Regions from separate parts of the Paenibacillus sp. NPDC056933 genome, predicted to be linked through region 1. Evidence: riboswitches for the same ligand, from Rfam matches in the RefSeq annotation. Region 1 holds a riboswitch; each other region holds the start of a gene.
The links. Region 1 has a riboswitch for cyclic di-AMP ahead of ACFTRD_RS03030 (HAD family hydrolase). Riboswitches for the same ligand answer to the same signal wherever they lie in the genome.
Positions count from the first base shown of each region.

Region 2: it holds a riboswitch for cyclic di-AMP, as region 1 does, so the genes downstream of both, ACFTRD_RS15970 (3D domain-containing protein) here and ACFTRD_RS03030 (HAD family hydrolase) in region 1, are expected to answer to the same signal.
Region 3: it holds a riboswitch for cyclic di-AMP, as region 1 does, so the genes downstream of both, ACFTRD_RS31320 (resuscitation-promoting factor) here and ACFTRD_RS03030 (HAD family hydrolase) in region 1, are expected to answer to the same signal.
Region 4: it holds a riboswitch for cyclic di-AMP, as region 1 does, so the genes downstream of both, ACFTRD_RS31935 (C40 family peptidase) here and ACFTRD_RS03030 (HAD family hydrolase) in region 1, are expected to answer to the same signal.

Region 1 is NZ_JBHUQN010000001.1:702,536-708,521, reverse strand. Features, by position in the region: gene ACFTRD_RS03040 (Nramp family divalent metal transporter) at 1-981, shown strand, start outside; gene ACFTRD_RS03035 (HAD family hydrolase) at 1,131-1,820, opposite strand; gene ACFTRD_RS03030 (HAD family hydrolase) at 1,998-2,396, opposite strand; cyclic di-AMP (ydaO/yuaA leader) riboswitch at 2,514-2,689, opposite strand; gene ACFTRD_RS03025 (glutathione peroxidase) at 3,057-3,533, shown strand; tRNA gene ACFTRD_RS03020 (tRNA-Leu) at 3,673-3,755, opposite strand; gene ACFTRD_RS03015 (urease accessory protein UreF) at 4,176-4,877, shown strand; gene ACFTRD_RS03010 (XRE family transcriptional regulator) at 5,155-5,358, shown strand; gene ACFTRD_RS03005 (nitrogen regulation protein NR(II)) at 5,386-5,986, shown strand, end outside.
Region 2 is NZ_JBHUQN010000002.1:223,584-229,569, forward strand. Features, by position in the region: gene ACFTRD_RS15965 (polysaccharide deacetylase family protein) at 1-604, shown strand, start outside; gene ACFTRD_RS15970 (3D domain-containing protein) at 738-1,400, opposite strand; cyclic di-AMP (ydaO/yuaA leader) riboswitch at 1,403-1,599, opposite strand; gene ACFTRD_RS15975 (amino acid ABC transporter ATP-binding protein) at 1,825-2,547, opposite strand; gene ACFTRD_RS15980 (ABC transporter substrate-binding protein/permease) at 2,534-3,997, opposite strand; gene ACFTRD_RS15985 (M20 family metallopeptidase) at 4,177-5,352, shown strand; gene ACFTRD_RS15990 (alpha-glycosidase) at 5,596-5,986, shown strand, end outside.
Region 3 is NZ_JBHUQN010000010.1:47,919-53,904, reverse strand. Features, by position in the region: gene ACFTRD_RS31325 (TatD family hydrolase) at 1-428, shown strand, start outside; cyclic di-AMP (ydaO/yuaA leader) riboswitch at 671-923, shown strand; gene ACFTRD_RS31320 (resuscitation-promoting factor) at 1,196-2,380, shown strand; gene rnmV (ribonuclease M5) at 2,535-3,080, shown strand; gene rsmA (16S rRNA (adenine(1518)-N(6)/adenine(1519)-N(6))-dimethyltransferase RsmA) at 3,085-3,987, shown strand; gene yabG (sporulation peptidase YabG) at 4,047-4,943, shown strand; gene veg (biofilm formation stimulator Veg) at 5,097-5,372, shown strand; gene ACFTRD_RS31295 (small, acid-soluble spore protein, alpha/beta type) at 5,609-5,785, shown strand; gene ispE (4-(cytidine 5'-diphospho)-2-C-methyl-D-erythritol kinase) at 5,934-5,986, shown strand, end outside.
Region 4 is NZ_JBHUQN010000012.1:29,169-35,154, reverse strand. Features, by position in the region: gene motA (flagellar motor stator protein MotA) at 1-228, opposite strand, end outside; gene ACFTRD_RS31960 (hypothetical protein) at 463-756, shown strand; gene ACFTRD_RS31955 (4a-hydroxytetrahydrobiopterin dehydratase) at 1,005-1,301, shown strand; gene rbsK (ribokinase) at 1,347-2,333, shown strand; gene ACFTRD_RS31945 (c-type cytochrome) at 2,668-3,027, opposite strand; gene ACFTRD_RS31940 (GNAT family N-acetyltransferase) at 3,177-3,671, opposite strand; gene ACFTRD_RS31935 (C40 family peptidase) at 4,069-4,539, opposite strand; cyclic di-AMP (ydaO/yuaA leader) riboswitch at 4,543-4,680, opposite strand; gene ACFTRD_RS31930 (hypothetical protein) at 4,934-5,776, opposite strand; gene ACFTRD_RS31925 (M1 family metallopeptidase) at 5,787-5,986, opposite strand, start outside.

The sequences.
Region 1 (5,986 bases):
TTGTGTGAGCTTGCGATTGCAGCCACCGACCTTGCGGAGGTCATTGGTTCAGCGATCGCGCTTAAGCTGCTCTTTAACATTCCTATGTTATATGGCGTTATTATTACCGCAGTTGATGTACTGGTCATTCTTCTGTTGCAAAATAAAGGTTTCCGCGCATTGGAATCCCTCGTCATTGTGCTGATGGCTACCATCGCCCTCTGCTTCGGTATTGACCTGTTTCTCGCTAAACCGGATATGGGCGGCGTCATGCATGGTTTTGTACCCAGTGCCGAGATTTTGCAAAATCCAGCCATGCTCTACATCGCTATCGGAATTATCGGTGCAACCGTCATGCCCCATAACCTGTATCTGCATTCTTCCATCGTGCAGACCCGTCAGATTGAACAGACACCTCAGGGTAAAAAAGAAGCGATTCGGTATTCCACCATGGATTCAACCATCGCTTTAACGCTGGCCCTGTTCATCAATGCAGCCATCCTGATTGTATCAGCTGCCGTGTTCCATAGCGCAGGCATGACCCAGGTTGCGGAAATTACAGATGCCTACCATCTGTTGACACCTCTGCTGGGTACCACCATTGCAAGCATCCTGTTCGGTGTAGCGCTGCTGGCTTCAGGCCAGAACTCAACACTCACTGGTACGCTGTCCGGGCAGATTGTAATGGAAGGATTCCTGAACATTCGTATTCCGGCCTGGCTTCGTCGTCTGGTCACACGTCTAATCGCCATCATCCCGGCTGTAATCGTTACAGCCATTGCCGGAGAGCACGGAACAGAGGAACTGCTCATTCTGAGTCAGGTTGTACTGTCGCTGCAGCTGCCCTTTGCCGTCATCCCGCTGGTGATGTTTACGAGTGACAAAAAAAGCATGGGGGCATTTGCCAATAAGTTATGGCTCAAAATCATCTCCTGGATCATTGCCGGAGTTATCGTTATCCTGAATGTGTATCTGATCATCCAGACCATTCTGTTGTTCTAGGTAAGGCAATATTTTTCATAACTCAAAAAGGCTGATCGACTCAAGTAATATATCTCTTGAGTCGATCAGCCTTTTGTATGGTGTTGGTGCAACTTGATCCTAAAGCATATCCATATCCATATCGATTAGATTTCATATAACGCTATAGGTTAATTGTCTGATTTTTGAGTTACCAACAACGGAAGTAGTTCCTCCAGTGATTCAATCGTCCAGTCGGGACGATCTTCGTCTGCAAGCTCTGGCTGAAATCTGCCATACCCCTGTAAAATTCGGATCGTATGCATGCCCAGCTTCTTGGCCGGAATGATATCATTATCAATCCGATCTCCAATCATAACCGCTTCTTCTGGTTTACACCCTGCCTGTTTTAGCGCCACAGCATACAACCCAGGATCAGGCTTGGACACTCCTTCTTCAGCCGAACAGGCCAGCACATCGACATACTTGCGCAAACCGTAGCTATCCAGTCGACTCTCTGTTCCCGGGCTTTGATTGGCAATAATGCCAATCTTATAGTGCTGCGACAACGTCTGGAGAACAGAGCTGGCTGACGCGAAGGGGCGCTCAAGCTCTTTGCGGAACTTCAGCTTCTCCTGGATCTGTTCGCGGTGCCCCTCATCACTGATTAGGGTTCGAATAGCCAATTTCATCGGCCATTGCTCGTAATTTCGGTAAGAGGCGGCAAATATTTCCCGCACCGTCTGCATCTCCACCTGATAACCAAGCGCACAAGCCTCACGCACGAACTGACCGATAATATCATCCACCGGCTCCCATTCGTCCACGAGCGTATCCCCCACATCAAAGAACAACCATTGTATCCCACGTACTTCCGGCACGCCTATTCCTCCTCGTTAGCCACAGGAAATTCTTATCCCCATTTCCCAAACCATAAAAAAGAAGACCCACCATCATGCATGAGTCTCCTCAAGATTCCGTTTATTTATGATTTCAATTATAACAGGCAGCTGACACCGGATCAATCACAGGTATGGAACAGGAACAACAACTAAACACTACCCATTAAGCAGGAACCCCACTTCCCCATTTAAAGAGTACACAATCCGGTCAGCTCCCATCCCCCGATAGATCCCTTTCGGATGGCTCTGTTCTGTAATGACACACAAGGACTTGGATGTCCATGAGCGGCAGATCTGCAAATATCGACAGGTCAGGTTTAGGCTATTTTCAAAAATAAAAACATTGCCGACACTCCCTTGCGGCAAAAACCATTTCTGAGCTGCAGCCGTGTTCATGCGAATGACATGCTCCACACCGATTCTCCGGAGCCTGCGCTCTTCACCTGCACTGTTGGTCAGAACGGCAAACGGCATTTTTTTGTACATCAGCAATTTGATAAATTTACGTCCTGCTTCATTTGGAGCAGTCACTAAGATCATCTCTTTATCCATCATTCGTTCCTCCCTTGGCGTGAAAAGACAACAAAAAAGAAGCGTGGGGGACCAAGGCCTCCCGGACGCTTCTTCATTAATCCACAGCAAAAAGACACTATGAACCAGCGTACGGCTTGTTGCCTCTCCCTTTAACGCTTACGAGGTTAGCTGACGGATTCGGACGCGAGAGTCGCCCTATTTCCGGCTGTCACCGGAAAATTCACCCCATGGATGCCTACTGTCCTGGACAGTTCATCCTGTTGGTTCCCCCGTTTCCCACCCATGAATGAATGGAAACTCAGCGATTAAAACATCGTTCCTTTGTGAACATAATCAGAGCGATATTATCGTTTGTTTCGTTTTTCATGTAAAATTTAATTTAATTGGAATTACGATATGAATCATACACCCATGCCCTATCGGTGTAAAGTCTGTGCAGATCACCGAATCGACGGATTTTTGCCATTTCGCATCAATAATAACGCTTACAACATATCCATTCTCTACCCATCTCGTCAAAGCTCTCTAATTCTCCCTTTAGCGAAATTCACATAGCTAATCATTCACAGTTCATACACGGAAGGCTTACATTGTGCTTAAAAAAGAAATTTAAATTTTGCAATATTTAATTGCAATCAATATAATAGGAGATAAGAAGAATATGAAATGGAGGCGATTCTCATATCAGTCTACGACTACAAAGTAAACACCCTTCGCGGTCAGGAAGTTGAAATGTCCAACTATCGTGACAAAGTACTGCTTATCGTGAACACAGCAAGTCAATGCGGTCTCACACCCCAATTTAAAGGGCTGCAAGAACTTCAGGACAAATTCAAAGACTCCCCGTTTGAAGTGCTCGGTTTTCCAAGCAACCAGTTCGCACAGGAAAAAGGTTCTTCCGATGATATTGCCGAGTTCTGTCAGATGAACTACGGTGTCAGCTTCCCGATGTTTGAGAAAATCGATGTGAACGGTTCAAGCGCTCATCCTCTATTTCAGCATCTTACCAAAGAAGCACCGGGCGTACTTGGCTCCAAAGCTATCAAATGGAACTTCACCAAATTCCTTGTGGATCAAAATGGACGTGTTCTGAAACGGTATGCCCCCAAAACAACACCTGATAAAATTGAAGCAGATATTAAAGAATTGCTCAAATAACAAGATAACGATCACCCGCATCCCGTGGACAGAGGAACCTCTACCGGGTAACGGGTGATTTTTTCTCTGTCCTATTACTATAGAAAAACAAAAAAAAAGAAGCTCCCCAGTATGGGAAGCTTCTTTATCAATCTTATAATGCGGTCGAGAGGACTCGAACCTCCACGGGCATACGCCCACTACCCCCTCAAGATAGCGTGTCTGCCATTCCACCACGACCGCATGTCGTAAATAATCGGCAACAGAATTGATTATACCCGGTTCATGTTAAAATGTAAAGCATTTTTAATATTATCATTTCAACTGCGCTTTTCCTTCCATAAATCGTATTATCTCGTCATTTTCTCCTATGAACCGCATATGATTAAATTTGATCTCGTTTAATACCCGATTAGGCTGATCCCCCCCTACTTTTATAAGAAACAGACAACTCATTCACTTTTTTCGAATATAACTTTTAAAGTTATATAAATTAACATTATAAGATTTTTAAATTTAAAAACCAAGAAACTATTGACAAAAAGCGGATAATTATGTGAATATATATATCATATAATTCGGATTTACACACATAAAGCGAACTAAAAAGGAGTTTAAATGTTATTTAACATAACATTTAACGAACGTAGGAGGCGAAAGACTGTGAACCGTGGGAATAAGCTGCTCGATTACGTCAAACTGCTTGATTCCTCTATCCAGGTAGGAGGGTTCACCCATTCCTTCGGTATGGATACCCATATCGCTGAAGGGACCATTCGTAGTGCCGAAGATCTTGAATCATTCATGCGCTGTCAATTGCACCCCAGCATCGTCCGTCTGGAAGGCATGGCGATTAAAGGTATCTACACTGCCACAGATCATAATGACGCGTGGCGTACAGCCCTCATCGACAAGCTCGTCCATGTCCAGCGGACCCCAGTACACCTCAGAGAACACGCCTCCACAATGGGCAAACGACTGATTAAGCTGGCTCACGCACTCCACCCCTGGATTGATTTTAGCGAACTTGAACAAACCTTGGCTAAGTATGAATCCGTTGGCTGCCTCTCCACTGTTCACGCCTGGATTAACCACCACCTCGATATCCCTGTCGAGGAGGCGGTCCTGGGTTATCTGCATTCAGCCATGAGTGCCTGCATAACCGAAGCCTCCAAAGTCATCCCCCTCAACACCAATACAACACAGGACCTGTTGGTTCGCCTGGCCGCAGACCTGGAGCATGAATGGCATACCGTCAGCGCCTCCGCTGCGGATGGACTGGTACAACCAACCTCAATGTCCATGAAAGCATTGTTCCCCAGCTTTCACATGCTTGGAGCAGGCCTTCACGCCTACAGGGCGTAATCTCTACCCCCTTCGCCTCCATATCACTCACCTCCTCATACAGTAAGACACAAAAAACACGCCGCAACCTCCTTGCTGGCGTGTTTTTTATGTCAATTATGTTGCCTGTTTAACGCATTTACGCCATTTAACATATTAAAATACACTTATTTCCGTATTTTTTAATTGTTAGATGACGCAATTACGTATATAATAAATCTTACAGCTCGCATATCCATATATTTTACATCAAGAATGACCGGCTGAATACTACATTCTAACTGAGGGGTGAACCCTTTTGAACAAAAAGAAACCTGTTACTCCGTTCGGTTGGGCGATCAAACGACGGCTAACCGAACTCCAGGTCGACCAGAAGACATTTTGCGAACAGCACGGCATTCCGCCATACCGTCTCTCCAATCTCATTCACGGCACACGCAAAGCAACCAGGTTCAGGAACCAGGTCGCAGACATTTTGGGAATTCCTGATGATTTAAGATAAGATTTCTGCCAAGGAGGACCTCATTTCATGAGATATTTAATATCCGATCTGGAGAGATTATCGTTCCAGTCCATGCATCACCAGCTCATCATCGTTGACCACAACTGGATCATTCGAAGCTGCAACACCGCTTGGCAGCAGGGGCTCGGACAGCCGCCTACCAAGCTGGACATATCAGACACTTCCAGAACACCAGAAACATCCCATTACCTCCAGCTCATGGAGGCGTGGATATCACGCGAGGAGAAAGCAAAGAATGCGAAGATTGTTCAAGAGTTGAAAAATATCACCAAACCCTTTAACGACTGTTGTACATACGAGATTTCCATTCAAACGACCCACAGGGAGCAGCGCTGGTTCCGTCTGGAGCTTACCCCGTTAAGGCAGGCCGATCCAACTCTGCTGTCTGATCTTGCCCTAATTGCTCACACAGATGTCACCGAACAGAAACACATAGAACAGCAGCTAAAGAAGGCCCTGTCCGAAGTTCGCACATTACGCGGGCTGCTGCCCATCTGCGCTGTCTGCAAACAGATCAAGGATGAACAGGACGCCTGGAACTCTGTCGAGAGTTATCTGGAGAAGCACACACATGCCGAATTCACCCATGATATCTGCCCGGATTGCA
Region 2 (5,986 bases), on a different contig from region 1:
TGGTCCATCAACAAAACAGGTGGCTTTGACTTTTGATGATGTACCTGATCCTAGGTTCACCCCGCTGGTACTTGATATTTTGAAAAAATACAAGGTACGGGCTACTTTTTTCATTGTGGGAAGTCGCGCGGAGAAACATCCGGATTTGGTGAAACGCATAGTGAAAGAAGGACATATTGTGGGTAATCACAGCTACAATCACCCGGAATTCAGCAAGCTGTCCATGAATGCATTTCGCAAACAAATCTTACATACCGGAGACATTATTCGCAATTTGGCGGGTTACACTCCCAAGATGATCCGACCACCTTATGGAGACATTAACGAACAACAGCTGCAATGGGCAGCCAAACAACATTACAGCATTGTGAACTGGAACGTTGATTCCCTGGACTGGAAGGGCCTAAGCAAAGACAAAGTAAAGAAAAACATTCTGTCGGCCGTTAAACCCGGTTCCATTGTTTTGCAGCATGCAGGTGGCGGGGTGGGTTCGAATCTAAACGGCACTATCGAGGCGCTGCCTGAAGTTATTGAGGAATTGCGTAATCGGGGGTACGAGCTGGTCACTTTGGACGAAATGCTGGGCCTGCCAAAGGGCAAGTAGGATCTGTTTGTGAGGAGTTCGTATAAAACAAAAGGGTGTCCTTCAATCACATTACCGTGACAGAAGGACACCCTATGCTAATTAGTAAGTTCAAAGTACAGTTGCACTGGATATGTGCAGCTAGTTTGTGTTGTTATTTTAAAATGTAAAGTTCAACATCCTGAATACCAAATGTACTCACAGACTGTTGGCTTCCCGGAATAAAGATATCAATCCTATGACCTTTAATAGCACTCCCCACATCCCGGGCCGTAGCAACAAATGCCTGTTTCGGAAGTCCTGGATGTGTATGACCCGTTACGAGGACCTTCGTACCCAGTGGAATAATACTCGGGTCTACTGCGATTGTGCCCAATTCGAGCGGATTACCGAAGTAATCTACAGCACCCCATCCTCCATTTTCTGAAGGGTCGGCAGAGTATGCGGTTGCTTTTACATCGACTGACTTGCTGTAGTCAAATGTTTTTCCCCAGGCTTGGACTACCTTGTTACCTGCGTTGACATCAAGGCTGGCTGTAGTTATTGTTTTTGCGTTTGTAGCCGCTGCTGCAGATACTGCGTTTGTTTTGCCTGGAATCGTAATTTCCAAACCGCCGTAGATGTTGTAAGCGGAAATGTCACTGTTAGCTTTAATGAGTGTGTTTAACCCAACTCCATATTGCTTGGATAAGGTGTAGAAGGTATCCCCCTCTTTGGCCACATGAACTGAATCAGCGTGAGCCGGAACCGCCTGAATTAGCATTGCTGCTGTCAGCAAAGCTGTTGCTGTTTTGGCTATACGTTTCTTGTTAATCATGGTCTTCCTCCCTCATTGTGCCTGCGAAGTTAGTTGTCGGATTCGGATGGAGGAGACCACCCTATAGGTCCTAATTACATCAAAAGCTATATGTACGCCCTAATTCACCCCAAGCAGCGTGCCATCTTTCTTCCCCTGCACATTCTGCATCATTACATCCCCCACACTTCCTGTCCGGAAGTTTCGGCAGGAACAAATATATCACAATTTTGTAACCATGAGTCGTAGTAAATGTTACCAAATGGAGAAACAGTTCATCACAAATGCTGAAAATATGCGAATCTTTCAACATACAGTCTGACTGAAGTTGTTCCTTTGATGACAGAAACGTTACTTTCTATGTAAATTCATTCTTATGTTCACATGACAAAACAGCCTTGACGACTGTGTGTCGACAAGGCTGTTTTGTCAAGTTTGAATTAAATTAGAGCACTTTGGCAAGGAAGTCCCGTGTACGGGCATGCTTGGGTTCACCAAACACTTCAGCAGGGGTTCCTTCTTCTACAATGACCCCGCCATCCATAAACAGGATACGATCTCCTACTTCGCGAGCAAAGCCCATCTCATGCGTTACAATAACCATTGTCATACCACCTTCAGCAAGACGCTTCATGACATCCAGCACCTCACCGACCATTTCAGGATCAAGTGCAGAAGTTGGCTCGTCAAACAGCATGACATGCGGCTGCATTGCAAGAGCTCTTGCAATAGCGATCCGTTGTTTCTGACCACCGGAAAGCTGATTCGGATAAGCGTCTTTTTTGTCGGACAGGCCGACCGTCTTGAGCAACTCTGCCGAGATTTGTTCAGCTTCCTTAACGGATTGCTTTTTCACTTTGATGGGAGCGATTGTAATGTTCTGCTGCACCGTTTTGTGCGGAAACAGGTTGAAGTGCTGGAACACCATGCCCATTTTTTCACGAGTCGCGTTGATGTTGTGTTTGGGATCTGTGATTGACACACCTTCAAAATTAATTTCGCCGGAAGTCGGCTGCTCCAGCAGGTTCAGGCAGCGTAAAAATGTACTTTTTCCCGATCCGGACGGACCGATGACCACGACAACCTCACCTTTGCCTATTGTTACGTTAATGCCCTTGAGCACATCGTTATTTCCATATGATTTGTGTAATTGTCTAACGTCTATCACTTGCACTCAACTTCCTTTCCAATCGACCCAGCAGCTTGGACAAAATGAACGTCAGCACAAAGTATATGGCTGCTGCAATCAGGAATGGGTTCATTCCTTGGTACGTAATATTTTTGACTACACTTGCCTGGTACATAATGTCGACCATACCAATAACCGAAATAATGGAGGACTCTTTAATAATGGTCACAAACTCATTACCGATTGCCGGTAGTACTGCTTTGAAAGCCTGTGGGAGCACGATGTAACGCATTGCAGCAGTTCTCCCCATTCCGAGCGAACGAGCCGCTTCCAGTTGACCACGATCTACCCCCTGGATACCTGCACGGAAAATCTCCGCAAGATAAGCTCCACTATTAATGGAAAGTGTAATGATACCTGCCTGAAGTGGCGTGAAATTAATACCCAGAGTCAGTGCAAGACCGTAATAGATAATCATCAGTTGAACCAGCATTGGCGTACCGCGAATGACCTCAACGTAAGCTGTACCGATCCAGCGCAAAATCGCAACGTCATGCAAACGGAACAGACAGATGATCAAACCGATAATAACCCCGAATATCACACCGAGTGCAGACAGTAGAAGGGTGTAGCCCACACCTGTCGCATAAAAGCTTTTGTACTGCCAGAACACTTCAAAAATGTTCTGATTTTTGTCCAGCTTGTCTGCATTCAACTGACTCGCTTCTTTAACCATTTGCTCAATTTTATTTTCGCTTTTCAGACGTTCGAGCGTCCCGTTCACAGCGTTCAGCAATTCCGTATTACCCTTGCGAATCCCGATCGCCGCTTCTACCTGCTCTTCATCCGGAATAGCAGGAGCTAGTCCGATAATATCATCCAGATAACCAGCAGCTACCGTATCTTCGACGATCGCCGCATTCACACGATTGGTCTGCAATTGCAGCACGATATCGGATATTTTATCGAGTGCTGTCAGTTTTGCGCCTGGGATTCCCTGACCAATCGTTTCCTGAATGGAGCCTTTTTGGACTCCAATTTTTTCATTTTCCAGTTCAGCCATCGTAGGATATTTGTCTTTATCCTTATTACGTATCATGATAACTTGTTTTGATTTATAATAGGTATCGGAAAAGTCGATACTTTTCTTGCGCTCATCTGTCGGTGTCATTCCCGAGATGACCATATCCACACGACCACTCTGCAATGCAGGCAGCAGTCCGTCAAAACCCATATCCTCGATCACAAGTTCTGCTCCAAGATCGGCCGCAATTTCTTTGGCAATGGAAATATCAAAGCCCACAATTTGGTCTTTACCATCAATGACTTTATGGAATTCATATGGTGCAAAATCGGCACTTGTACCGAGCACCAGCTTTTTACTGCTTGAATTGCCTGTGGTTCCCGTTGCCGATGCAACAGGTGCAACTGTTGTTAGCAAAACCACAAAAGCCAGCAGCATCATAGTGTAACGACTAATCAATTTCAACCCTGTTCTCCCCTTATAATACTTTGTGTGCTTCTCTTGTTGATGCCTGAGTCATTATAAAGTAGAATGCATGATTATGCAATGCATTTCGACATGAACGATTACAGCTTGTTTCTGAAAAATAACTGCAACTATGATATAATTATTGAATTATTTTCATTTTTGCTAAGGAGTCCATCATGACACATACTAAAACACAAATTTTAACGGTTATTGATCAATATGCTTCCCGTTTTAAGGAGATTTCATCATACATTGGTGCCCATCCTGAACTCGGGAATGAAGAATATCTCGCTTCTGCTCGGTTAAAGGAAGAACTTGCCTATCACGGATTCACAGTAGAAGCTCCTGTTCTTGGATTGGATACTGCCTTCATCGGTACGTATTCTGCCTCCAAGCCAGGTCCAACCATTGCCCTCCTGTGTGAGTACGATGCACTACCTGAAATCGGTCACGCCTGCGGTCATCATCTGATCTGCATGATGAGCCTGGGAGCTGCCGTTGGTCTTAAATCTATACTGGATGAAACAGGCGGAACATTGAAAGTGTTCGGTACACCGGCGGAAGAAACACGGGGTGCCAAGGTGCCAATGGCTGAAGCAGGTTTATTCGATGATTGTGATATCGCACTGATGGCTCACCCATACTATGCGTATGAGAAATCAGGCAGTTCTCTGGCGATTGACGCGGTACAATTTGAGTTTCATGGAAAATCTTCACATGCTGCTGCAAGTCCACACGAAGGGATCAATGCACTGGATGCGGTAATCCAGACGTTCAATGGAATTAATGCGTTCCGCCAACACGTGAAAAGTACGGTTCGTATTCATGGTGTTATCAATAGCGGAGGACAGGCAGCCAACATCATTCCGGACTACGCATCGGCCCAATTCTATGTCCGTGCCTCGACGAGAAAAGAATTGAATATCCTCACCGAGCGTGTGATTCAGATTGCGAAAGGCTCTGCTCTGCAAACGGGGTGCCGACTGGTTACATCCAATTATGAGACTTCTTATGATGAGATGGTTACCAATGAATCGTTATCGTCTACCTTTAGTGCAAACTTGCTTGAACTGGGCATTCCTCAAGAGGAGATTGTGAGCGGTAACGATCACGGCTCCATGGATATTGGTAACGTTTCTCTGCGTTGTCCTGCCATCCACCCTTATATTCGCGTTGTGGACGAAGTCCATACCCTTCACTCGATCGAGTTCCGTGATTTGGCGCTGCAGGAACGGGCTTTGGATGGTATGATCTTCGGAGCCAAAGCACTTGCTGCAACAGCGTATGATGTCTTGACCCAGCCTGAACTGCTGCAAACGATTCGAACAGAATTCGATGGTGTAAATCGCTAAATTTGTCGCAAACTGGCGTGCATTCTTCAAGGGGTGTTCTCTCAGACCTGCAATTCAGGGCTGATGGAGCACTCCTTTTGTTCATTTTGATACGTATATTCAGAAACAAGCTGGAGATCCTGTGAAAAGAAAACATTGAAAGTCACTGAAAATTTCACATTTATTGCAGTAATCATGGTTCATTTGCTGTATAACTTGGTTATTTATAGCTATAACTTTATCTTGAGTTCAGGAGGTGCTGTCATGCTGCTCGAAGCAATGTATCACGTTCCCCGCGACAAATGGGCTTATGCATATAACCCGTCTACCATTCACCTGCGTGTACGAACCAAGAGAAATGACGTTGAATATGTGACTGCACTGACCGGTGATAAGTACGATTGGGATGGAACTTACAAAGAGATTCAACTGGAGAAGGCTGCTTCAGACAGCATGTTTGACTACTGGGAGGCTGCTGTCAATCCCAAATTCAAGCGCCTGACCTACATCTTCCGCATAACCGCCGGAACAGAAAGTATTTTTTTGGCCGATAATGGAATTCATTATGATGCCCCTTATCCGACCGGAGGATATTATGAATTTTCCTACATACATGAAATTGATGTATTCAAGGTCCCCGAGTGGGCAAAAGAAG
Region 3 (5,986 bases), on a different contig from region 1:
AGATTGGACTAGCTCGAGAGTTGAACATGCCAATCGTCATTCACAATCGGGATGCGCACGAGGATATTGTGAAGATTCTACGTGAAGAGAAGGCTGGAGAAGTTGGCGGTGTCATGCATTCATTCTCTGGCAGCTGGGAAACGGCAAAAATGTGCCTGGATTTGGGATTTCATCTTTCCTTTGGAGGGCCCATCACGTTCAAAAATGCAAAACAGCCAAAGGAAGTACTTGAGAAGGTTCCGATGGACCGATTTTTCATCGAGACGGATGCACCATATTTGACACCTCACCCGTATCGAGGGAAACGAAATGAGACAGCGCATGTACGTCTGGTTGCAGAAGCAGCTGCGGAAATTAAAGGCATTTCGATAGAGGAAATTGCTGCAATAACCACCAAAAATGCCATGGAACGATTTGGAATTCGCTAAAATATCGAGCAAAAGGGGTAAAAAAGTGAGTTAGACGGAGTTAATTTGCTTTTTGATCCAAATAAATCAAGAATATTACAATATTTTAACCAAATATTTAGAAAAACGTACTTGAACAACGCTTTACAACATGCATAGAAACACGATATCATCTTTTCAGTGAATTGTTGTGCGGAAAATTGGACAGATGTTCGGGGGATGAACAAAAGGGACACTTTCCGATGAAACAACATTACTTTCATGAATCAGTCTCGCTGAGTCTCCGTTAACGGAGAGCGGGGGAACCAATAGGGCTTAAACATCGGTGAATGTAGCTGATGCGCAATATTCGCTGACCCAAAACAGTGAATACCTTTGCGAAGCCATATTTGATTTCTTCTTTGGGTCTCGGGGTGAATTCAAGGGCGTCCGCCATGAGCGGATGACCGGAGATAGGGCGGCTCTCTTTCGCCCGAACCCGACAGCTAACCTCGCAAGCGGAAAAAGAGAGGCAACCTCGTGCATGAATTTCCGATATTCAAAATCATTCGGAAGCCACGAAAGAGTTCCTCTTAAACTCTTTCTTTGGCTTTTTTGTTTTTGAATAAAAGAAATGCGGTCATCATACGGTAAGTATTCAGGAGGATGACATCATGTTGCGAAGAGTGGTTCATGGTGCAGAACCGGTTATGTTGGTCCGACCTGTGTTCTGTAGAAAATTTGGTATAGTCGCGTCAAAGACATCATGCATTACTTAAGACGGCGAGGCTATGAAGGAGGACGGAGAAGTGGGCACATTCCAACCAGAAGAGACCCATGAGTCACGATCATCCAGTAAGTCTTTCGCGTTGCGGTGGAAGCATGAGAACTTGCGTCAAATGGCATTGATCGCGATTTTCTCAATTGCGCTTACAATCATGATCTTGTTAGTCGTTTACGGTCAGGCCGGGAAACAAATTTCACTGGTTATTGATGGCAAAGCTCAAGCGGTAGAGACTCGTACAGGAATGCTTCAGGAAATGCTGGAGGAGCAATCAATCACAGTCAGCCCTCACGATCAGGTATCCATGCCCTTAAACGGGGCAATCGCAGATGGAGACCGCATCGTTATTGAGCGGGCCGTTCCAGTTAAAATTACGGCAGACGGAGACACCAAGACACTGTATACAACCGATTCATCGGTACAAGAAGCAATTCAAAAATCAGGTATTCAAATTGCAAGTGAGGATAAAGTGTATCCGGCGCTTGGAACCACTGTTGAAGCGGATATGAAAATCCGTGTAGTGCGTGTAACAAAGCGTACAGTGGACGTGAAACAGCCGATTGCTTACAAAGTGATCAAAACGGCTGATCCCAGCTTGTACAAAGGCGATAATCGTGTCGTTGTGAGTGGTAAAGAAGGCACCATTGTACAGCATATTGAAAAGGTGTTTCAGGACGGAGAATTGGTCTCCAAAAAAATGGTGGGCAAATCGATTGCAACGAATCGCGTCGATAAAGTGATCGCTGTTGGTACCAAAGCAAAACCAGTTGTGAAAGAGCCGGTGATTCAGACGGTATCCGCGCAGACTTCCACAACCAAAAAGGCAACAACCACGAACTCGAAGAAAACCGCTGCCTCGGGCAGCAAAGTCATTACCGTCTCAGGCACTTCTTTTAAATATTCCAAGATCCTTAAAAATGTATCCATGACGGCATACTCTTCCGAAGAGCCCGGTATTGGTACAAAAACTGCATCGGGTACCCGCGTAACTGAAGGACGTACCATTGCAGTTGATCCCAAAGTCATTCCAATCGGATGGTGGGTATATATTGAAGGCCTTGGCTTCCGTCGTGCGGAAGACACAGGTGGTGCCATTAAAGGCCACAAAATTGATGTGTATTATGATAGTGTGAAGCATGCCCTGAACTTCGGACGGAAGAAAGGCAAGACGGTATATGTGATCGGACCGGTGAAGCCGGAAGCGAACTAAAATCGTTTTACTTTGAAATGGGAATGCTATAAAATAGTTGCATGAATGATTCATGCGGAATATGCGGCGGAGGGGGCTGATATCAGTCTCCCCGCCGTTTGGCAGAGAAGAGGATATTCCTCTTCTTTTTGCGTTAGAAAGGAAGAAATGGAACATGATAAAAGAAGTGATCGTGGTGGAAGGCCGTGACGACACCGTAGCTATTCGACGGGCGGTTCAGGCAGATACAATTGAGACCGGCGGGTCGGCCATCAACCAGCGCATTCTAAAGCGGATTGCACTTGCCCAAGAGAGACGTGGCGTCATTGTATTGACAGACCCGGATCATGCGGGTGAACGGATTCGCAAAATCATTGCCAATAAAGTACCGGGTTGCAAGCATGCTTTTATACCCGAGGCTGATGCTACGCGCAAAGGGGACATCGGGGTAGAGAATGCCTCACCGGAAGCTATTCGTCATGCACTGGCACGTGTTCATACGTCATATGAAGGTGCACCGAGCCTGATCGATTGGGAGGATCTCATCGCGGCAGGACTGATTGTGCATCCACAGGCTGCTGCACGTCGTATGGAGATGGGCAATCTGCTCGGCATTGGATATTGTAATGGCAAGCAGTTTCACAAGCGGCTCAGTGTATTTCAGATTACCCGGGAAGAATTCTCCGAAGCATTATCGCAAATTGAACGTGAAGGATTGTGAGCGTATGAAGGGCATGGACGAAACGATTGAGATTGCAACACCGAAACGAACCAAAGAAATTATTCAAAGACACGGATTCTCTTTTAAAAAGAGCTTGGGTCAGAACTTTCTGATCGATCAAAATATACTGAACAAGATTGTAAATGCTGCCGATTTGGACGAGACCAAGGGAGCACTTGAGATCGGACCTGGTATTGGAGCACTTACAGAACGTCTGGCTCGGGTAGCCGGCCCTGTAACGGCTGTAGAGATTGATCAGCGACTGCTGCCCATTTTGGGCGAAGTGATGCAGCCTTATCCGAACGTTCGTGTGCATCACGGGGATGTATTGAAACTGGATCTGGCGGAGTTGTTCCGCACGGACTTTGCATCGGTAGATAAGGTGAGTGTTGTAGCCAATTTGCCTTACTATGTAACGACGCCAATCATGATGAAGCTGCTGGAAGAGAAATTGCCTGTGGATAGCATTGTGGTCATGATTCAAAAAGAAGTGGCTGAGCGGATGGCTGCTGCACCAGGATCTAAGGACTATGGAAGTTTGAGTATCGCAGTCCAGTACTACAGTATGCCGGAATTGGTCTGTGTCGTGCCACCTACGGTCTTTATTCCGCAACCTAATGTGGAATCGGCTGTGATCAAGTTAAAGGTTCGTGAGCAACCACCAGTGGAGATTCCGGACGAAGCACACTATTTCGAAGTGGTACAGGCTTCATTTGCCCAGCGCAGAAAGACGATCTCCAACAATCTGAAGGCCCGCTTCTTTACGAAGGAGAACAGAGACCAGGCTGATCAGCTGCTGGAACAGGCTGGTATTCAACCCTCAAGGCGGGGGGAAACCTTAAGTTTGCAGGAATACGCAACGCTCAGCACCGTGATGTGGGAAGCCGGGGTACGCCAAGCTCTGTAAAATTCGGATGAACCAATCCGGGTCCTTGCCCATACGATGGGGTAGAGGTGATTATGTTGATGAATATCGGAGACTTGGTCGTTCGGAAGTCATACGGCGGAGATGTGACTTTCCGGGTGGAACGCCTTCAGTTGGATGCTGCGGTCATTAAAGGGACCGAGTTCCGGTTGCTGGCTGATTCCCCTGTGGACGATTTGATACAGGTTCCATTTGAACCGCAGAGTGCTAAGACCCGGCAGGCACATGTAAAGGCCCATCAGACGCTCTCACGCCTGCAACAGAATCGGATGGAACAGGCAGAACGTAATCGTGAAGGCTTAATTCAAGAATGGTCTGTTCAGCAGGACCCGGCTTATTTCGAGATGCCAGGCAAAGTGTTGCATTTGGATGGAGACCCGAATTATTTGAAAAAAAGCATGAACCTTTACGAGCAACTTCGTGTTCCCGCAGAGGGTCAATATGTACATGAATCAGCGATGGCGGATACATTGTACCGGCTCCTTCCTAAAGTACGTCCGGATATCGTCGTCATTACGGGCCATGATGGGGTACTAAAGACACGTCAGCCTTATGACTTATATAGCTTGGGCAGTTACAAGAATTCACAGAATTTTGTAGCAGCCATTCAGGTGGCAAGGCAATATGAACGTCATCTGGATGCACTCACCATTGTTGCAGGGGCCTGTCAGTCCCACTTTGAGGCCTTGCTTCGGGCTGGAGCGAACTTTGCCAGTTCACCAGGCAGAATTCTCATTCATGCCCTTGACCCGGTCTATGTGGCAGCCAAGGCAGCCTTTACATCGGTGCGGGAAACAGTAAACATGAATGATGTTCTGCATAACACGATCAGTGGTAGCCAGGGCGTCGGGGGTGTAGAAACACGGGGAAGTTATCGAGTAGGACTGCCGGGATTAAACGATTTATCCACCCTAAAGGTGAATCCGTCAGCTGTCTGATGAAGTTAGAATAAAGTCCCATTTAGGGGCTTTTTTTGTTCGTAAAAAAATTCATTGACAACAACTTTTTGATACTGATATAATAATTAGTTTTGATTTGACAATGACTGTAAAATCCAGTATAATGGACAAGAAAAGAGGTGGTCGTCTACAATGGCTAAAAACACGCTATTGGATATCAAGCGCAATCTCGACGCACATATTGGTCAGAAAATTATGCTGCGGGCTAATGGTGGCCGTCGTAAGACCATTGAGCGTACAGGTGTATTGGAAGAAACGTACCCTTCTGTTTTTATTGTCAAGCTTGATGAGGAGCAAGAAACTTTCAAGCGAGTATCTTACAGTTATGCGGATATACTTACGGAATCGGTGGAAGTCATGGTATTTGATCCAGGCAGCCAGACGCATAGCTCCTACTTGGAGACGTAAGTATGGATTACGGCGATTTGCCCTTGAGGCAGATCGCTTTTTTTATTTTCAAACAGCCACACTCGATGAATTGAAATCATATAGGATCAGGAATGACAAGGGAGAGGAAGCGGCATACTATTTGAACAGGCTCAAGGTGTTTTCCAAAGTACTCAAGGAAAATGAACTTGGTCTGATGTAATGGCAGGGTCTAAAGCACTTATCATGAATTAAACCAATTTGGAGGAGGACCATCCATGAGCCGGAGAAGAAGAAGTGTAATGTCGGATGAACTCAAGAACGAGCTTGCGAAAGACCTGGGTTTCTATGATACCGTTCAAGAGGAAGGCTGGGGCGGAATCAAAGCGAAGGATGCGGGCAATATGGTGAAACGGGCCATTCAACTTGCTGAACAAGCAGCACGCAAATCGTAATCCGGGTCCATCGGTTTGGAGGGCGGGGCAATCCGGTAGGATCGCCTCGCTTTTTCCCCATCTATGCGGAATAGAAATGACTTGACAGCCCCATTTTGATATAATATGTTAAGTTGTCTTAGGGAAAAGGTGAGGACGGGTGAACGCCTTGAAAATTTACGAAAAAGCGCCTGCTAAAATTAACTTGATGCTGGACGTTTT
Region 4 (5,986 bases), on a different contig from region 1:
ACGGTCAATCAGTTGCTGCTTTTTGAAAAGAATCCCAAAGAGCTTGGGGATTTTCTTAACTTCAGACATAGGAAATGCCATGAAAATGGTTCCTGCCGTACCAACAAAGATAATAACGTAGGCTGCCGGGTTGTTAACCAGGTTGATCAGGGGTGCGCCTTTTAGGAACATACCCAGTACAAGTGAAACCAGCCCCAAAACTAGTCCGATAATCGTTGAAATTTCCATCATACACCTCATCCATGAGATAAAATTGAATCCTTTCAAGCGGCTCTATTCGGGCTTCCGGACGAACGTTACGCCGCAATCCGCTAAACGTTAGGCATCCCCTTTAGATGCTGAAACAGTTAAAACGGTCATGTATAGTATTTATCGACCAGAAGGTCTTTTTTTTTAAGGGTTATTTTCAGGTATAATAAGATCAGATCCGCTCCGAAGGGGCCGAACAGGAGTGAAAAGCCAATGGGCGTAAAGCATGGACGGGATTATGAAGGAATATTGACAGATTTGACAGAGGCCATAGGGAGAATACCGGACCGCTACGTTTTCTTTGAAATGGATGCGGAGGAATGGTCGCGTCTGGGGGAGAGGGAGCAACTTGAAGTAGATGAAGCGTTAGCGGAAGATCTGTTCTATGCGCTGGGAACCGAGTCCCTTATACCGGTAGGAGGTGGCGTGGTTATTCACGACAAGAATCAACACCGGATTAATATTTTGATTGGGGAAGAAGAGCTGACATTTGTGCCGCTGATTTAGTAGATGACCTTCGTTATTTGACTTGAAAAATCAGGCGCTTGAATCCCCTAAAGCCTTGCGGCTATTGGGCCCAATGCCATTCGTTATATTGGATTTTGGGGCTTGTCCGTGGTAAGATGATAGTCATGAAACGGGCGAGCCGCAGGGCGGTTGACCTATGCGTTGGGTTGCTGTGATAGCGCCAAAGGTTTCGGTGGCAGCACGGCAGGTGTCTGTGATGAGCCATCATATGGGGAGGAAGATAACGTATGGTTTTTTCGCAAGAGGAAGTCGAAGCTCATCTGGGGAGGCTGGAAGGCTGGGAACTGGAAGAGGGACGGTGGATTGTCCGCAAGTTCGTATTTTCCAACTTCATGAAGGGGATTGCTTTTGTGGACGAGGTCGCAGCGATTTCGGAAGCATTCAATCATCACCCTTTTATTACGATTGACTATACAACAGTCACGCTGCGTCTCACATCATGGGATGAAGGCGGTATAACATCTGTAGACATTAAAGAAGCAGAGCAATATAACGAGGCATTTGAGAAAATGAGGTCGGAATAACCGGGATCGGTTATTAACGTACTACCGGAAATGAGTGAAGCAACCATGTCAGACGATAATCAGAACAAACCTCTTATTGCTGTCGTAGGCAGCCTGAATATGGATCTTGTGGTGAAAACCGATATCATTCCCGAAGAGGGGGAGACGGTAAGCGGGGAGGAACTGCACTATCTGGCTGGTGGGAAAGGCGCCAATCAAGCCGTTGCCGCAGCACGACTGGGCGGACAGACAACGATGGTGGGAGCGGTAGGTTCGGATGCTTTTGGTGAACGTCTGTTACACAGTCTGGCTGAGAGCGGAGCAGATGCCTCGCAGGTTCGTATACTGGATGATACCATCACTGGTACGGCCTCCATCTGGCTCTCCAAAGGAGATAATCGGATTATCGTCATTCCCGGAGCGAATGGGCGACTTGAACCTGCCATGCTGGAGGAAGCGGATACGGTAAAAAGCCTGACTGCAGCGGCAGCGGTGCTGCTGCAGCTGGAGATCCCGCTGCCTGCGGTCACCCGCGCCGCCCAACTGGCGGCTGAAGGCAGCGCACTGGTGGTGCTCAACCCAGCGCCTGCGGTGCCGGGGCTGCCCCAGGAGCTGCTGCGGTGCGTCGACGTTGTCACGCCGAACCGCAGCGAGCTCGCCGTGCTCACCGGCCGGGATGAACTCCGGCCGGAAGACGTGGATGCGGCGGTCGCAGAGCTCGCCGCATCCCTCGGGGCCGCTGTCGTCACGACGCTCGGCCCCGAGGGGGCTGTGTACGCGGCGGCACCTGGCGGCCGCGTACAGGCAGGGCGCGCCGGCGCGTGCCGTGCGCCCGGCTACGCCGTAAGCGCCGTCGATACGACCGGCGCGGGCGATTGCTTCAACGGCGCGCTGGCGGTAGCCCTCGCGCGCGGAGAGACACTCGACGCGGCTGTAGGCTTCGCCATGGGCGCGGCCGCGTTGTCCGTGACGAAGCTCGGCGCCCAGTCCGGGATGCCGTCCGCACGTGAAGTGGAGGCTTTCCTGGCTGAGCAGCAGGCAAAGACGCCGTAGTGTATGACGCTTTAGGACGTGCTATAGACGGCCGTATCGGGATCGCTTATGCGAACCGGGGTAACGATGGCACAGGTTTCTTACCAGAGGAGCACCTTATGGCGTTTACACGTGAATATGACCAAGAGGCTCTTACTCTCCCGGCAGGGGGAATAAGAGCCTCTTCTCAGTATGAACAATTGATAAACTCAGCAACACTGGAATAGGATCGACTACGTGGTGCGTCCAGAGCCATGGTGGCTTAGAGCATGCGTGTAGAGCGGAGGACGGTTGGTGTCCCTCGCTTTAACACGCGTGTAATCTGACCTCATTGATTCGCCTTGACCTTCTTGCCTTATTTCTTCTCAGCCAGCCACATCGCAACATTCGCGATTTCTTCATCCTTCAACTTGTCTTTGAACGAAGGCATACCGCCGCTTTTACCTTTGACAATGGTGGTATAAATCTTTTCCACATCGTCCTGGCTTCCAATCTTCTGCAGACTAGGGCCCATGCCCCCTTGAAGCTGATCACCGTGGCAGGTAATACAGTTTGCTTTGACCAATGTCTCAGCCTGTCCTGCATCCATTGTAACTTCCGGCATGGTTGGTTTCGCTTCTTCTGCCACTTCCTCTTTTCCTGGAAGCGTAAACATTAGTACAATAGCTAAAGCGCACGCTGCAAAAAATACCCCGCTCATGATCCATTTGTGCATCCCTTATGTCCCCTCCAGAATGAAGATCATCTAACCTGAAACTATCCATATCATTATAACGGAACCTGTAGTGACATCATAGCATTTTGTGGTAATTTTTTGAACTAATCACATAACCGGGGACTTTTTAGTGCCATTTTATGATTTATTTATCCCCGAGGACCTTCATAGACCATGCAATAAAAAGGTTTCAATCCACTTGGTGTCTGTCGCTCGTATGTATCCTTCGTGACAAATCCAGCCTTTTGATAGACACGAATAGCCCGGTCGTTCCAGGTTAACACTTCCAAATCAATTTCGTTCAGAGGATTTCGGCGAATCGCCTCCTGTACAATGGCCGATACAAAAGCCGTCCCCTGGCCCTGGCCACAACGTCCGGGATGCATACCAAGCCCAATGCGGGTGACACCCTCAAGTGGGAAGTACTGAGCGAACCCGCAGACCTGATGATCCTCTCCCAGCACCGCCGCATACTGTTCCTTCCGCAGCTGGGCATCCCCAAATTCAACTTCCAGTGCTTTCATCTGCTCCCAGGGCAGCCAGCTATAAATATTATAAGGCGGGTCATACTGCCAATCACAGATTTGCTCCGCATGTTCTTCTTGCATGGGCACAACGTGAAACGTCACAGAGGCTTCATCCATACAACTGCACGCTCCTCTCATTGTGAACAAGCTATAATGATTTTGAATTTGTCCATATAGATATGTCATTCCATAGCTAAGCTTGTTTTCACTCTACAAAAGAGGCGTTCATTTGGCAAGTCCTCGTTTTTGAAAAAAATTGAAACAAAAGTTCTGGTAAATTCGTTTATATTAGAGTGGGATGGGTAAAAACATTATAAGAGCGCGGACGAAGCAATACAAAATAGCTCTATAATAAAGTAAAGGTTAGGTTTGATAGCTTATCCCGAATACTTTTGAAGGAAACAAAGCACAAAAAAACCGCCGGATACATTCCTGCGGAGAATGTACCAGACGGTTCTATTATGCTTCGTTACAGTAGTGTTATGGTTACAGCATGACGTTGCTCAGCTTGTCCCTAGTCGATGGCCAAAGTCTCATATGCGTCCGTGCTCATAATCCGTTTAGCGCCAACATAGCGGTTGGCCCAGTAGCTTTCACTCAAAGCGCTGATTGTTACTCCCTTAGAAGAAGAGGAGTGTGCAAACTTTCCATCTCCTACGAAGATCCCTACGTGCGAAACCCCTTTACCCGTTGTATTGAAGAATACCAGATCGCCTGGTCTCATTTCCATACGGGATACCGAGTCACCCATGTCGAATTGGGAACTGGATTGGCGAGCCAGATCAATGCCCAGCTTGTCGAATACATAACTTGTGAACCCAGAGCAATCAAAGCCGTTAAGCGTTGTTCCCCCGCTTTTGTATGTAGTTCCCATTGCTGAATCAATGACTTGGTCCATTTTTGAATCTGCGAATGCGCTGCTCGCTCCAAGCGATAATGCGAATGTAAGGCTGAGAACAGCTGCGGTTAATTTCTTTTTAAACAAGAGATATACCCCTTCCAATGCCTGCGAGGTTAGCTTAAGGATTCGGTTGAAGGTCCCCTATGATCCCTCTGTTGCAAGATCAATTCACCCATAACTGGTTCCCCCGCTTCCCAGGTGCTAGGAATTTGGCTATGCTAGTTATGCACCTGTGAAATCAAGAAATGACGATTAAATTTTAAGTAGTTACAAATATGAAGGTAAAGATTACAAAGTTGTTACTAAAAACTCACTGCGATTATTGTAACAGAGGTATATCAGTTTGGCAACGTTTAGCAATAAATTTAGCAAAAAAAACCTCGACCTTTGACGGGGAAAGGTCGAGGTTTGCTTATGTAGCAACATTTGGCGAATGTAGCCTTTACATAGAGAGGTTAATCATTTTTAACCGTTCATACTAACCTTTGACCGTCTTGGACTGCCATAATCGGAAGTGCGCACATATTTTCCATAGACTGAGCAGACATCTGGCGAGTGGATACGTCTGTTGTAGTATAAGACCGGTTAAACCGGTTACTAACCATGAGGCAGAAGTAAAGGCTCCAAAGACCAGCAGATGGAGTCCGCCCAGAAGAATAGCGATACCGCTTAGAGCGATGACATGACGTAGTGCTATCCATACAGCATGTAAGGTGCCGCGGACTCCGCCTTCCTCGTCAGGAGCTGAGATACCAAACTGCATATAGAGCAGGGCATAATGGATAACCCACCCGTATATAATCCAGCCAGCCACGTAGGGAATGCCGGGCAAGAGCAGATGTAATGAATGAAAGCCGTCCATAAAAATGGAGTACAGTTTGGGTACGAGCCAGTAGGCAGGCAGCAGCAGTAATATTGTGCGAATGGTGTACAGCAACAGCATCGGTTTCCAAAGATGTTTAATTCCGCGCATGAATGGAACGCGTTCTTCTGAATGATTAAAATGCTGGAGCGAATAGAGCAGACCTGCCTGAATGAGAGGGCTAATGAGCATTCTCAGCAGCAACATGGCCCCCAGAATCCAAAGATAGCGATGAACCTCCGGACTCGTTGACAGGCTGAGCTGGCTCTCCATTTTGAATAACATCGTGCTTAACTCTCCAACATCAGGCTCCGGATAACGCAGGAGCAAAGGGACCACAGCCGACTGTACCATTTGATAGAGGAAGTATCCCCATATTAGTTGATAGATAAATAAGAGAGCTGCAATGAACATATGCTGACGGACGAGAAACCAGCCTTCACGTATTTTTGCTTTCATTGTATCCACCTCACCATGACAGACTTCCGAATATGGCCTCTATAAGTTTGGTTGCGCTCATGCTCCAGCGGGATTTGGTTGGCTCATCCAGTCCGGCTTTCAGAAAATTGTTCATATGCCGATTCTCCAGTACAATCGTGTACAGCGGATCTGTCATAGCCCAGGACACGGGAGAAGAATAGGTTAGTTTGTAAGTAATGCGTTTGTCGC